3 regions of the Janthinobacterium sp. EB271-G4-7A genome follow, and region 2 is predicted to be linked to each of the others. Evidence: predicted binding sites of a transcription regulator. Region 2 holds the regulator's gene; each other region holds the start of a gene.
What was found. Region 2 encodes FliA, which starts transcription of late flagellar genes. Its sites were predicted from a motif close to CTAAAGTTTNNNNNNNNNNNGCCGNTA; they were not measured.

Region 1: IGS58_RS19080 (flagellar protein FliT) is a predicted target of FliA. The motif match lies at 1,601-1,627, and genes of this name have one in related genera.
Region 3: IGS58_RS18720 (DUF5610 domain-containing protein) is a predicted target of FliA. The motif match lies at 1,526-1,552, and genes of this name have one in related genera.

What each region holds. Positions count from the first base shown of each region.
Region 1 is NZ_JACYMI010000002.1:350,869-354,144, forward strand. It holds gene IGS58_RS19075 (type IV pilus assembly protein FimV) at 1-847, shown strand, start outside; gene IGS58_RS19080 (flagellar protein FliT) at 1,261-1,512, opposite strand; gene IGS58_RS19085 (M13 family metallopeptidase) at 1,801-3,276, shown strand, end outside.
Region 2 is NZ_JACYMI010000001.1:1,019,661-1,022,936, forward strand. It holds gene flhF (flagellar biosynthesis protein FlhF) at 1-489, shown strand, start outside; gene IGS58_RS04680 (MinD/ParA family ATP-binding protein) at 482-1,345, shown strand; gene IGS58_RS04685 (RNA polymerase sigma factor FliA) at 1,391-2,122, shown strand; gene IGS58_RS04690 (flagellar motor protein) at 2,104-2,850, shown strand; gene motD (flagellar motor protein MotD) at 2,867-3,276, shown strand, end outside.
Region 3 is NZ_JACYMI010000002.1:278,293-281,568, forward strand. It holds gene sbcB (exodeoxyribonuclease I) at 29-1,477, opposite strand; gene IGS58_RS18720 (DUF5610 domain-containing protein) at 1,624-2,232, shown strand; gene IGS58_RS18725 (GGDEF domain-containing protein) at 2,234-3,199, opposite strand.

The DNA.
Region 1 (3,276 bases), on a different contig from region 2:
GCGCCACTATGTGCGCGTGAGTACCCGGCAAGCGATCCAGGCGGGCCATGTGCATCTGTATTTGTTGCTGGGCAGTGGCAATGGCGCCGTCGTGCGCCTGGGCACCGTGTGGCTGGCAGCGGCCCCGCCTGCTGCCGCTGCCGTCAGTGCGCCAGTCCGGCCCGCGATTCCGTTGCCTGCGCCCGTATCCGCACCGCTGCCACGGGCTGCGGCCGGTGCGCCGTCACCCGATGCCGCCGCGCTGGCGGCCCGCGCGCGCGCCGAGGGCCTCGTGCGCCCGGCGCGCGCGTTCGTGCCGCCGGCCGCGCCCGCGCCGGCTGTACCCGCGCTGCGTCCGTCGCCGTTGCGCCGCGCGACGGCGCCCGTCGCCGCTTGCGCGCCGCAGGCCAATGTGGAGCAGGCGCAAGCGTGCGTTGCGCTGGATGAGAAAAACGCGGCTTTGAATGAGAAGCTCGGCGAATTGGAAGGCAAGCTCGGCGCCTTGCAAAAGGCGCTGGCTCAGCCTGCCATCGCTGCCGCCGTCGCTGCGCCTGCTGCCGCGCCGGCCGAGGCGCGGGTGCCGCATGCCAAGCCCAAGCCCCTGGTGCCGCCAGCGGGCGAGAAGGCGGCGGGTGGCAATGGCTTGCTGTGGCTCGGTATCGGCACTCTGGTCTTCCTGTTGCTGACGGCGGTCATCGTGTATGTCGCGCGCAAGCGCAAGCAGGCGGCCGGGCCGGGCGCGCCGTCGAAATACTGGGTCTTGCTGCGCAAGCCCTTCAGCCGCAAGAAGAAGGATGTGCCCGTGCTGACGGAAGCGGTGGAAGGCGGGGTAGAGGCCGAGCCGGAACCGGAGCCGTTCTCGCGTTAACGCGATGCAAGGCGGCACGACAATTTGATATAAAAAAAGATATTGAAAAAATACATGGAAACGCTTGCCAATCGCGTTGCTTATTTCTTAAAGATGGTGATATGATTAATTCAGTGGACTTGCTCTACGATAAAACAGTCCCAGCCTGGCGCAGTCACCAACGATAGTGTGGCGCGGCAAACAGGTGTAGCGTTGCATAAACGCCTGGGTCTGGAAGCGGTTTGCGATGCCGACGATGTGCTCGCGAACGCCGGATGCAACCGGCAGCGAGGCGACGCCAGGAGATACCTGGGGTTCGCCTTCCAAATTTCCCCTCCTCGCCTGGTGCCGCAGATGGCGCGCTCCCTGGCACGGAGGCAGACGTAAAAAAAGCACCCGCAGGTGCTTTTGTCGTTTCTGGTGTGGCAAGTTTCTTACATGCGGGCGCGCGAACCTTGCATGGCGCTCGGCAGCTGCGTCATCCACGGTTCCGTGATGCTGCGGATTTCGCGGTCATTTGCCAGGATTTGCTTGAGCAAGTCGATCTTGCGCAGGCGCGAGGCGCCGGCCAGGGCGGGCACCTTGCCTGTCATGGTCGCGCTGGCGGCGCTGGCGCACTGGTTTTCCAGGGTATCCAAGCCATCCCAGTCGCTCGAACGTGCGGCCACGACCATTTTATTGGTCATTCCTGCAATATTTTCATACATCGAGAGAACGTCGTTGGAGGTCATGAGCACACCCGTAACTAGTGAATGGATTACCGCTTGTCTAGATTAACGGCAGCTGCAACGGGAACTTGAGGGTGTTTTTGAAAAAAAATGAAAATAATTTAGATGATTGCTTACCTGCTGCCGGAATCGCCTCCCAAGCCGCATGCCTGCTGGCGTCGTGGTGACAGGGGAATGTGTTGCGGCGCTTCAAAACGCGTTATGATTTTGCATACTACTGTCGTTACTTTGCCTGAAAGGATCACCATGCGCGTTGTCACTGCTGCCGCTTCCTCTTTCCCTGCTTCCTGGCGCAAGCGCGCCATGGCGCTGGCCCTGTCCGGCATCGCTCTGGCCGGGGGGGCCGTCCACGCGCATGGCCAGGAGGCGGCCGCCAGTCCTGCCGCCGCGATGGCGGCACCCACGGCTGTCTTGCCCGGCGACGATTTCTACGATTACGTGAATGGCGACTGGCTGCGCGGCACGGAGATTCCCGCCGACCGCAGCAGCTGGGGTTCGTTCGCCATCCTCGCCAATGCGACCAACGAGCGCATCATCGCCCTCGTCGAAGGCCTGGCGGCGGCGCCGCAGGCGGATGCATCGGCGCGCCAGGTCAGCGATTTCTACCGTTCCTGGATGGATGAGTCAGCTATCGAAGCGAAAGGCTGGGCGCCGATCAAGCCGCTGCTGAAGAAGATCGATGGCATACGCGACCAGGCAGGGCTGGCCCGCGCGCTGGGCGAGAGCTTGCGCGCCGATGTCGATCCGCTCAATGCCACCAATTTTTATACGGAAAACCTGTTCGGCCTGTGGGTGGCGCAAGACTTGAACGACACCACGCGCAACGTGGCCTACCTGCTACAGGGCGGGCTGGGCTTGCCCGACCGCGCGTTCTACCAGGGGGACAGCGCCCGCATGCAGGGCTTGCGCGCGGGCTACCAGGCGCATATCGCCGCCATGCTCAAGCAGGCCGGATACAGCGATGCGCCGGCCCGTGCTGCGCGCGTGTTTGCGCTGGAACAGAAAATTGCCGCGAGCCACGCCAGCCGCGAGGATTCGGCCGATGTCGCCAAGGGCAATAACGCGTGGCGTGCCGCCGACTTCGCCAGCAAGGCGCCTGGCCTGGACTGGAAGGCCTTCTTCCAGGCGGCCGGCCTGGGCAGGCAGGCGGACTTCATCGTCTGGCATCCGACGGCCATGACGGGCAGCGCGGCGCTGGTGGCGAGCGTGCCGCTGGCCACATGGAAGGATTTCCTCGCCTTCCACGCGATCAACCATTTCAGCACGACCTTGCCGAAGGCCGCCGCCGACCAGCGCTTCGCCTTCTACGGCAGCGCCCTGAGCGGCACGCCGCAGCAGTCGCCGCGCAGCAAGCGTGCGCTGGCGGCAACCAACGCGGCTCTGAGCGACGCCGTCGGCAAGCTGTACGTGGAGCGCTATTTCCCGCCTGAATCGAAAGCCCGCGTGCAAGACATGGTGACGAATATCGTCGCCGCCTTCTCGCGCCGCATCGACAAGCTGGACTGGATGGCGCCGGCCACCAAGGCGCAGGCGCAGGAAAAACTCAAGACCCTGTACGTGGGCGTCGGCTATCCGGAACGCTGGGACAACTATGCGGGCTTGCGCGTGGTGCGCGGCGATGCGCTGGGTAATGTGCAGCGGGCGGAACAGTTCCACTACCGGCAGGAGCTGGCCAAGCTGGGCCAGTCGCCTGACCGCAAGGCCTGGGCCATGCCGGCACAG
Region 2 (3,276 bases):
GAGGCGGACTTGCGCATCGCCCTGAAGGAATTGAAGAACAAGCACACGGTGCTGATCGATACGGTCGGCGTGAGCCAGCGCGACCAGATGGTCACGGAGCAGGTGGCCATGCTGTCGGGCGCCGGCGCCGATGTGAAACGCCTGCTGTGCCTGAACTCCACGGCGACCCAGGAAACCCTCAACGAAGTGGTGCGCGCCTACCAGGGCAGCGGCCTGGCCGGCTGCATCATGACCAAGCTCGATGAAGCGGCCTCGATCGGCAACGTGCTCGACGTGGTGATCCGCCAGAAGCTGAACCTGTTTTATGTGTCGAACGGCCAGCGCGTGCCGGAAGACCTGTACCTGGCCGACCGCGGCTACCTGATCGACCGCGCCTTCAAGCTCAAGCGCGATGCGGCGGCGACGCAGTTTTCCGATGCTGAACTGCCGCTCCTGATGGCGCAGGCGGCCGCCCGCAACAGTGAAGCGCGCGGGGTGCACCTTGGCTAATTTCGATTTCGACCAGGCCGAAGGCTTGCGCCGCATGCTGGCCGGCCCGCAGCCGCGCGTCATGACGTTCCTCTCGGCCACGCCGCAGGACGACAAGGGCGCCATGCTGGTCAATCTGGGCGCGTCGCTCGTCTACGGCGGCAATGACGTGCTGCTGCTCGACGCCAGCGGCGGCAGCGATGGCGTGGCGGCGCGCCTGGGCCTGGCGCACGGCGCCAGCCTGCGCGACGTGGCGCGCCAGCAGTGCGGTTTGAACCAGGTCATCCACCAGGTGCCGCAAGGCTTTGGCGTGGCCAGCCTGGGTGCGCGCAACCATTTGATGGACAGCATGGACTATGCGGGCGAGGACGAACTGCGCCGCCTGGGCAAGACGTTCGAGGTGCTGGCGCGCCAGAGCGGCATCGTGCTGGTCGACGGCGTCGTGGCAGACGAGGGTGATTGCTTCCCCGTGCCGCTGATGGCGTCGTCCGATATCGTCGTGCAAGTCTCGACCAGCGCTACCTCGATCAAGGCGGCGTACTGCCTGATCAAGCGCCTGAGCCAGGAACTGGGACGCCGTCCGTTCGGCATTCTCGTCACCGGCGCTTCCGAATCCGAGGCAAAAGTGGTATACGATAATATGGCGCAGGCGGCGAGCCGCTACCTGGCCGTGAAGCTGACCTCGATGGGTTCGGTGCCTGCCGACGAGTATCTGCACCGCGCGGCGCGGCTGGGCCGCAGCGTGGTCGATGCGTTTCCGCTGGCGGGCGCGTCGGTGGCGTTTCGCGGACTGGCCGAGCGGCTGGCCCGTTCGGCGGCACCGGTGCTTGGCGGCACCTTGTACCAGACGGGGAGCCCGCACCAGTTCAGCGCCTGAATCGAACCGTAGCACCAGATAAGATGAGAAAACAATAAGCAGCCTATGTACACGGTCAAAGGGAAATCGAACAAGGACTATTTGCTGACGGAGCACATTCCGCTGGTGAAGCGTCTGGCGCACCATATGAAGGCGAAATTGCCGCCTTCGGTCGAGGTCGATGACCTGATCCAGGCCGGCATGATAGGCCTGCTCGATGCCATTAGCCGCTATGAAGAGACACATGGCGCGCAGTTCGAGACGTATGCCGTGCTGCGCATCCGCGGCGCCATGCTCGACGAATTGCGCACCAGCGACTGGTTGCCGCGCAGCATGCGCCAGAACATGCGCAAGATCGAAGAGGCGATGAGCACCTTGCAGCAGCGCCTCGGCCATCCGCCGACGGAGTCGGAAGTGGCCAAGCTGCTGAAGATGTCGCTGGCCGACTACCAGGAAATGCTGGGCGACGGCGGCGGCCACCAGCTCGTGTACTACGAAGACTTTCATGACCCGGACGGCAATGACAGCTTCCTCGACCGCCACTGCGTGGACGAAGACAGCGATCCCTTGCGTTCCCTGCTCGATACTGATTTCCGGCAATCCGTGATCGATGCCATCGACGCGCTGCCACCACGCGAGAAAATACTCATGGGCCTGTATTACGAAGAAGAGCTGAACCTGAAGGAGATCGGCGCGGTGATGGGCGTGTCGGAATCGCGCGTCTCGCAGCTGCATACCCAGGCCGTCGCGCGCCTGCGCGCAACCTTGAGGGAGCAGGCGTGGACTGGTCCAGCGTAATCGGGCTGGCGCTGGCGCTGGCGGGCCTTTTGGTCGGCCAGGCACTGGAAGGCGGCAAGATGGCCTCCCTGCTGCAGCCGGCCGCCTTTGCCATCGTTGTCATCGGCACCTTCGGCGCCGTGCTGCTGCAAACGCGGCTGCGCACCTTCGTGCGCGGCCTGGAAATGCTGCGCTGGGTCTTCCTGCCACCGGCCGACACGCGTGCCGCGCTGGCGCGCGACATCGGGCAGTGGAGCCTGACGGCGCGGCGCGACGGCCCGCTGGCGCTCGAGCGCCTGATGGAAAACACGGCCGACCGCTTCAACGCCAAAGGCTTGAGGATGATCGTCGACGGCATCGCGCCCGACAAGCTGCGCCAGCTGCTCGACGTGGAAATCTCCGCCTATGAAATGGCCGAACGCCAGGCCGTCAAGGTGTGGGAATCGGCGGCCGGGTATTCGCCTACCATCGGTATCCTGGGCGCCGTGCTGGGCCTGATCCACGTGATGGAAAACCTCACCGATCCGAGCAAGCTGGGCGGCGGCATCGCCGTGGCGTTTGTCTCGACGATTTATGGCGTCGGCCTGGCCAACCTGCTGTTCCTGCCGGTGGCGAATAAACTCAAGGCCATCGTCTCGCGCCGCGTGCTGCAGTACGAAATCACGGCCGCCGTGCTGTACGACATCGCCACGGGCGACCATACGCGCATCATCGAAGAGCGCGTCGCCAGCCTGCTTCACGAGCACTGAGCGAGCACTGACCATGATGCGGCGCGCGCGCAGGAAGTATGACGAGGAACCGGACAACCAGGACCGCTGGTTGATCTCGTATGCCGACTTCATCACCCTGCTGTTCGCCTTCTTCGTTGTCATGTACGCGATTTCGCAAGTCAACGAAGGCAAATACCGCGTCTTCCAGAATGCCATCGGCCAGGCCTTCAGCCTGGAAAAGGGCGCGCCGCCCATCCTCATGGAAGCGCCGCAAGCCATTCCGCTGCCGAACCCGGCCCTGAAACGCCGCACGGAAGCCATCCGCCGCGAGCGCGAACACATGACGCGCCTGGCGCAGGACCTGACCTCCACCCTGGCGCCGCTGGTGAAGGAAGGCAAGGTGCGGGTCACGCAGACGAGCCGCGGCGTGAGCGTGGAAATCAATGCCAGCGTGCTGTTCGACCC
Region 3 (3,276 bases), on a different contig from region 2:
GACGCGCAGTAGGTTTGGTTAGGTGCCACTAATCGCGCATGGGCGCCACCATCTCCACGTAATCGTACAACTCCCCCAGAATTTCCTCGCCACGCTCATCCACGGATTCCGACAGCATGTCGATTTCCGTAAACAGCATTTCGATGGTGCGGGCGCCGCCGTCGCCGTCGAACAGGCGGGCAGCGCGGTGCTGCTCCCAGCGCAGGCTTTCCGCTTCGCTCAGGGTTTGCGGGAAATTGCGGGCGCGGTAGCGGAACAGCAGTTCCTGCAGGCGTTCGTCGGCAAACGAGGGACGGGCCGTGGCCAGCTTGGCCGGCGTGTCGCGGCGCAGGGATTCGAGCAGGCGGCGGTCGTCGTTGCTGACGAAACCATTGTACAAATCCTCATCCACGTCCAGCGCGACATTTGCGCCTGGGCGCTGGAACACTTCGGCCCAGATGGCATCCATGTTCGGCGCCGTGGCGGCCAATTGCGCGTTGACCTTCGCCGCGTCCAGATCGATGCCCCACTGCGCGGCCATGGCCGGCGACAGGGTCTTTAAATTGCCAACCAGCATGGGCGACTTGTTCAAGTGCACGCTTTTCACGGGCAGGCGCGTCATGCCTTCCGGCATGGCGTCCTTGCGCGTAAACAAACGCGTGCGGATGGTGTCGGCGTCCAGGGCGAACAGTTCGCGCGGATCGTAGGCGCAATCCCAGACGAGGATTTCGTTTTTATTGCTCGGATGCGTGGCCAGCGGCCAGACGACGCCCAGGCAGCCCCGTTCGGCGGGGAACATGCCGGACACGTGCAGGAAAGGCTGGCGCTCGCTGGCGGCCAGGTGCATGCCCATTTCGCTGGCGACCCTGTCCTTCTTGTGCAGTGCCAGGCAGAATTCGAACAGTTTCGGCTGTTTTTCCTTGATCAGGCGTGCCAGGGCGATGGTGGCGCGCACGTCGGACAGCGCATCGTGCGCCGCTTCGTGGGCCAGGCCATTGGCCTTGCTCAAGTGTTCCAGCCTGAAACTGGTCTGGCCATCGTCGCGCTTCGGCCATTCGATGCCTTCCGGGCGCAGCGCGTGCGTCATGCGCACGACGTCGAGGATGTCCCAGCGGCCGCAATGGTTTTTCCATTCGCGCGCATATGGATCGATCAGGTTGCGCCAGAACAGGAAACGCGTGACTTCATCGTCGAAACGGATGGTGTTGTAGCCCACGCCGATGGTGCCCGGTTCCGAAAAGGCCGCTTCGACGGTGGCGGCGAACTGGTGTTCGGGTACGCCCAGCTGCAGACATTGCTGCGGCGTGATGCCCGTGATCAGGCACGATTGCGGGTCGGGCAGGAAATCATTGGCAGGCTGGCAATACAGCATGATCGGTTCGCCGATCTCGTTGAGGTCTGCATCCGTGCGGATGGCGGCGAACTGGGCCGGGCGGTCGCGGCGCGGCTGGGCGCCAAAGGTTTCGTAGTCGTGCCAAAGAAAGGTCTGGTTAGTCATTGATGGTCGTTGCTTGATGGGTTATCCGGGCCCGTGAAAGGGCCGCTGCTACAGTTTTCTGAAAACCTGCCGATACTACACGAGAGGATGGTCATCATCGCGTTTCCCGCATGGTGGCATACATTGCCCGTTCAAGGAGGTCTATCGTGTCAATTCCCATCGCCGCAAGCGGCAATTCCAACCCTTCCGTGACTTCCGTCAGTACGGGCGTTGCCGGCAAGGACGATAAAGTCCAGCACGGCGTCAACACTGAAATGAGCGTGAATGACCGTACCAAGCTGCAATTGAACGCGTCCATCATGCAGGCGTCGCTGAGCGTGTCGATCGGCGCGGAAAACGAGCCGTTGGCGCTGCTGTACAAGACGGCCATCACCAACATCAATGAAGCGCTGAGGGGCCAGTACGGCGAAGACGCGATCCAGAACGCGGCTTCGCAGGATAACAGCGCCGAAGCGACGGCGAACCGCATTGTATCGCTGTCGACGGGATTTTTTGACGCCTTCAAGAAACAGAATCCCGGCCTGGACGACGATACTGCCCTGAGCAAGTTCATGGACACCATCAGCGGCGGCATGGAAAAAGGCTTCAAGGAAGCGCGCGATATCCTGGGCGGCTTGAAAGTGTTGCAAGGCGATATCGCCGGCAATATCGACAAGACGTATGAACTGGTGCAGAAAGGCTATGCGGACTTCATCGCCGCGCACAGCAGCAAGAAGGATGATGCCGCCAAGCCGGCCGACAGCAAGGCTGCCTGAACTACAGCATGACCCTGTTGCGCCCGCCCGCCTTCGCGCGATATAGCGCCGCGTCGGCCGCGGCGATCAGCGCATGGTCGTCCTGTTCGGCCGCCAGGCTGGCTACGCCGAAGGAACCCGTGATGTGCGGCAACGCGCTGCGCATGTCGGCGAAGATGACGGCGAGCTGCATGCGTTCGCACAGGCGCTCGGCGACCCGCAGGGCCACGTGTTCGTTGGTATCGGGCAAGATCACCATCATTTCCTCGCCTCCGTAGCGCACGGCAAAATCCGTGGGCCGCAGGGCCGCGCCCAGCACTTGCGCGGCGATGCGCAGTGCCTGGTCGCCAGCCTGGTGGCCATGCGTGTCGTTGAAGCGCTTGAAATGGTCGAGGTCGATCATCACCAGTGACAGCGGAGAGCCGCTGGCGTGGGCCGTGACGATCATGTTCGGCAGTAAATCCGTCAGCCAGGCGCGGTTGTACAAGCCCGTCAGGCTGTCGACCATCGACAGCTGGCGGTAGAATTCGCCCAGTTTCTGCCGGCGGCGCAGCAGGGCATTGGCGGCGCGGATGCGGAAGGACAGCAGCCGCAGCAGGTTGCGCGCCAGGCCGTTCGACTGTTCGATCAATTCCCAGACGATGGCCGCGTCGATCACCAGCAAATCGGTTTCTTCCAGGGCGGAAATGGCGGCCAGGTTGCTCGCTTCATCGAGCACCGATTGTTCGCCCACGCTTTCTCCGGGCAAGACTTTGCTGACGGTGCCGTCATCCATGCCCGTGTGGGTGTCGGCGGCCACGGCCAGCGAGCCGCGCAGGACGATGTACAGGCTGGCGCCTTGCGTGTCGGCAATGGCTTCGCCCGCTTCGAGGCGCATGACGGGGCAGGGCGCCAGCATGGCAGCCGTCTGGCTATCCGCCCCATCGCGAAATAGCTGTAAATCGCCGATGTTGCAGCCTGAAGCGCCGAAGTTGCCGATCTGTTCCACAATCACACTTTCAAAAAGCCGGCGCGCGAGCAGGGTGCCGGTATCTTCATGATAGCGTAAAGCAGCCTTGGCTGTAA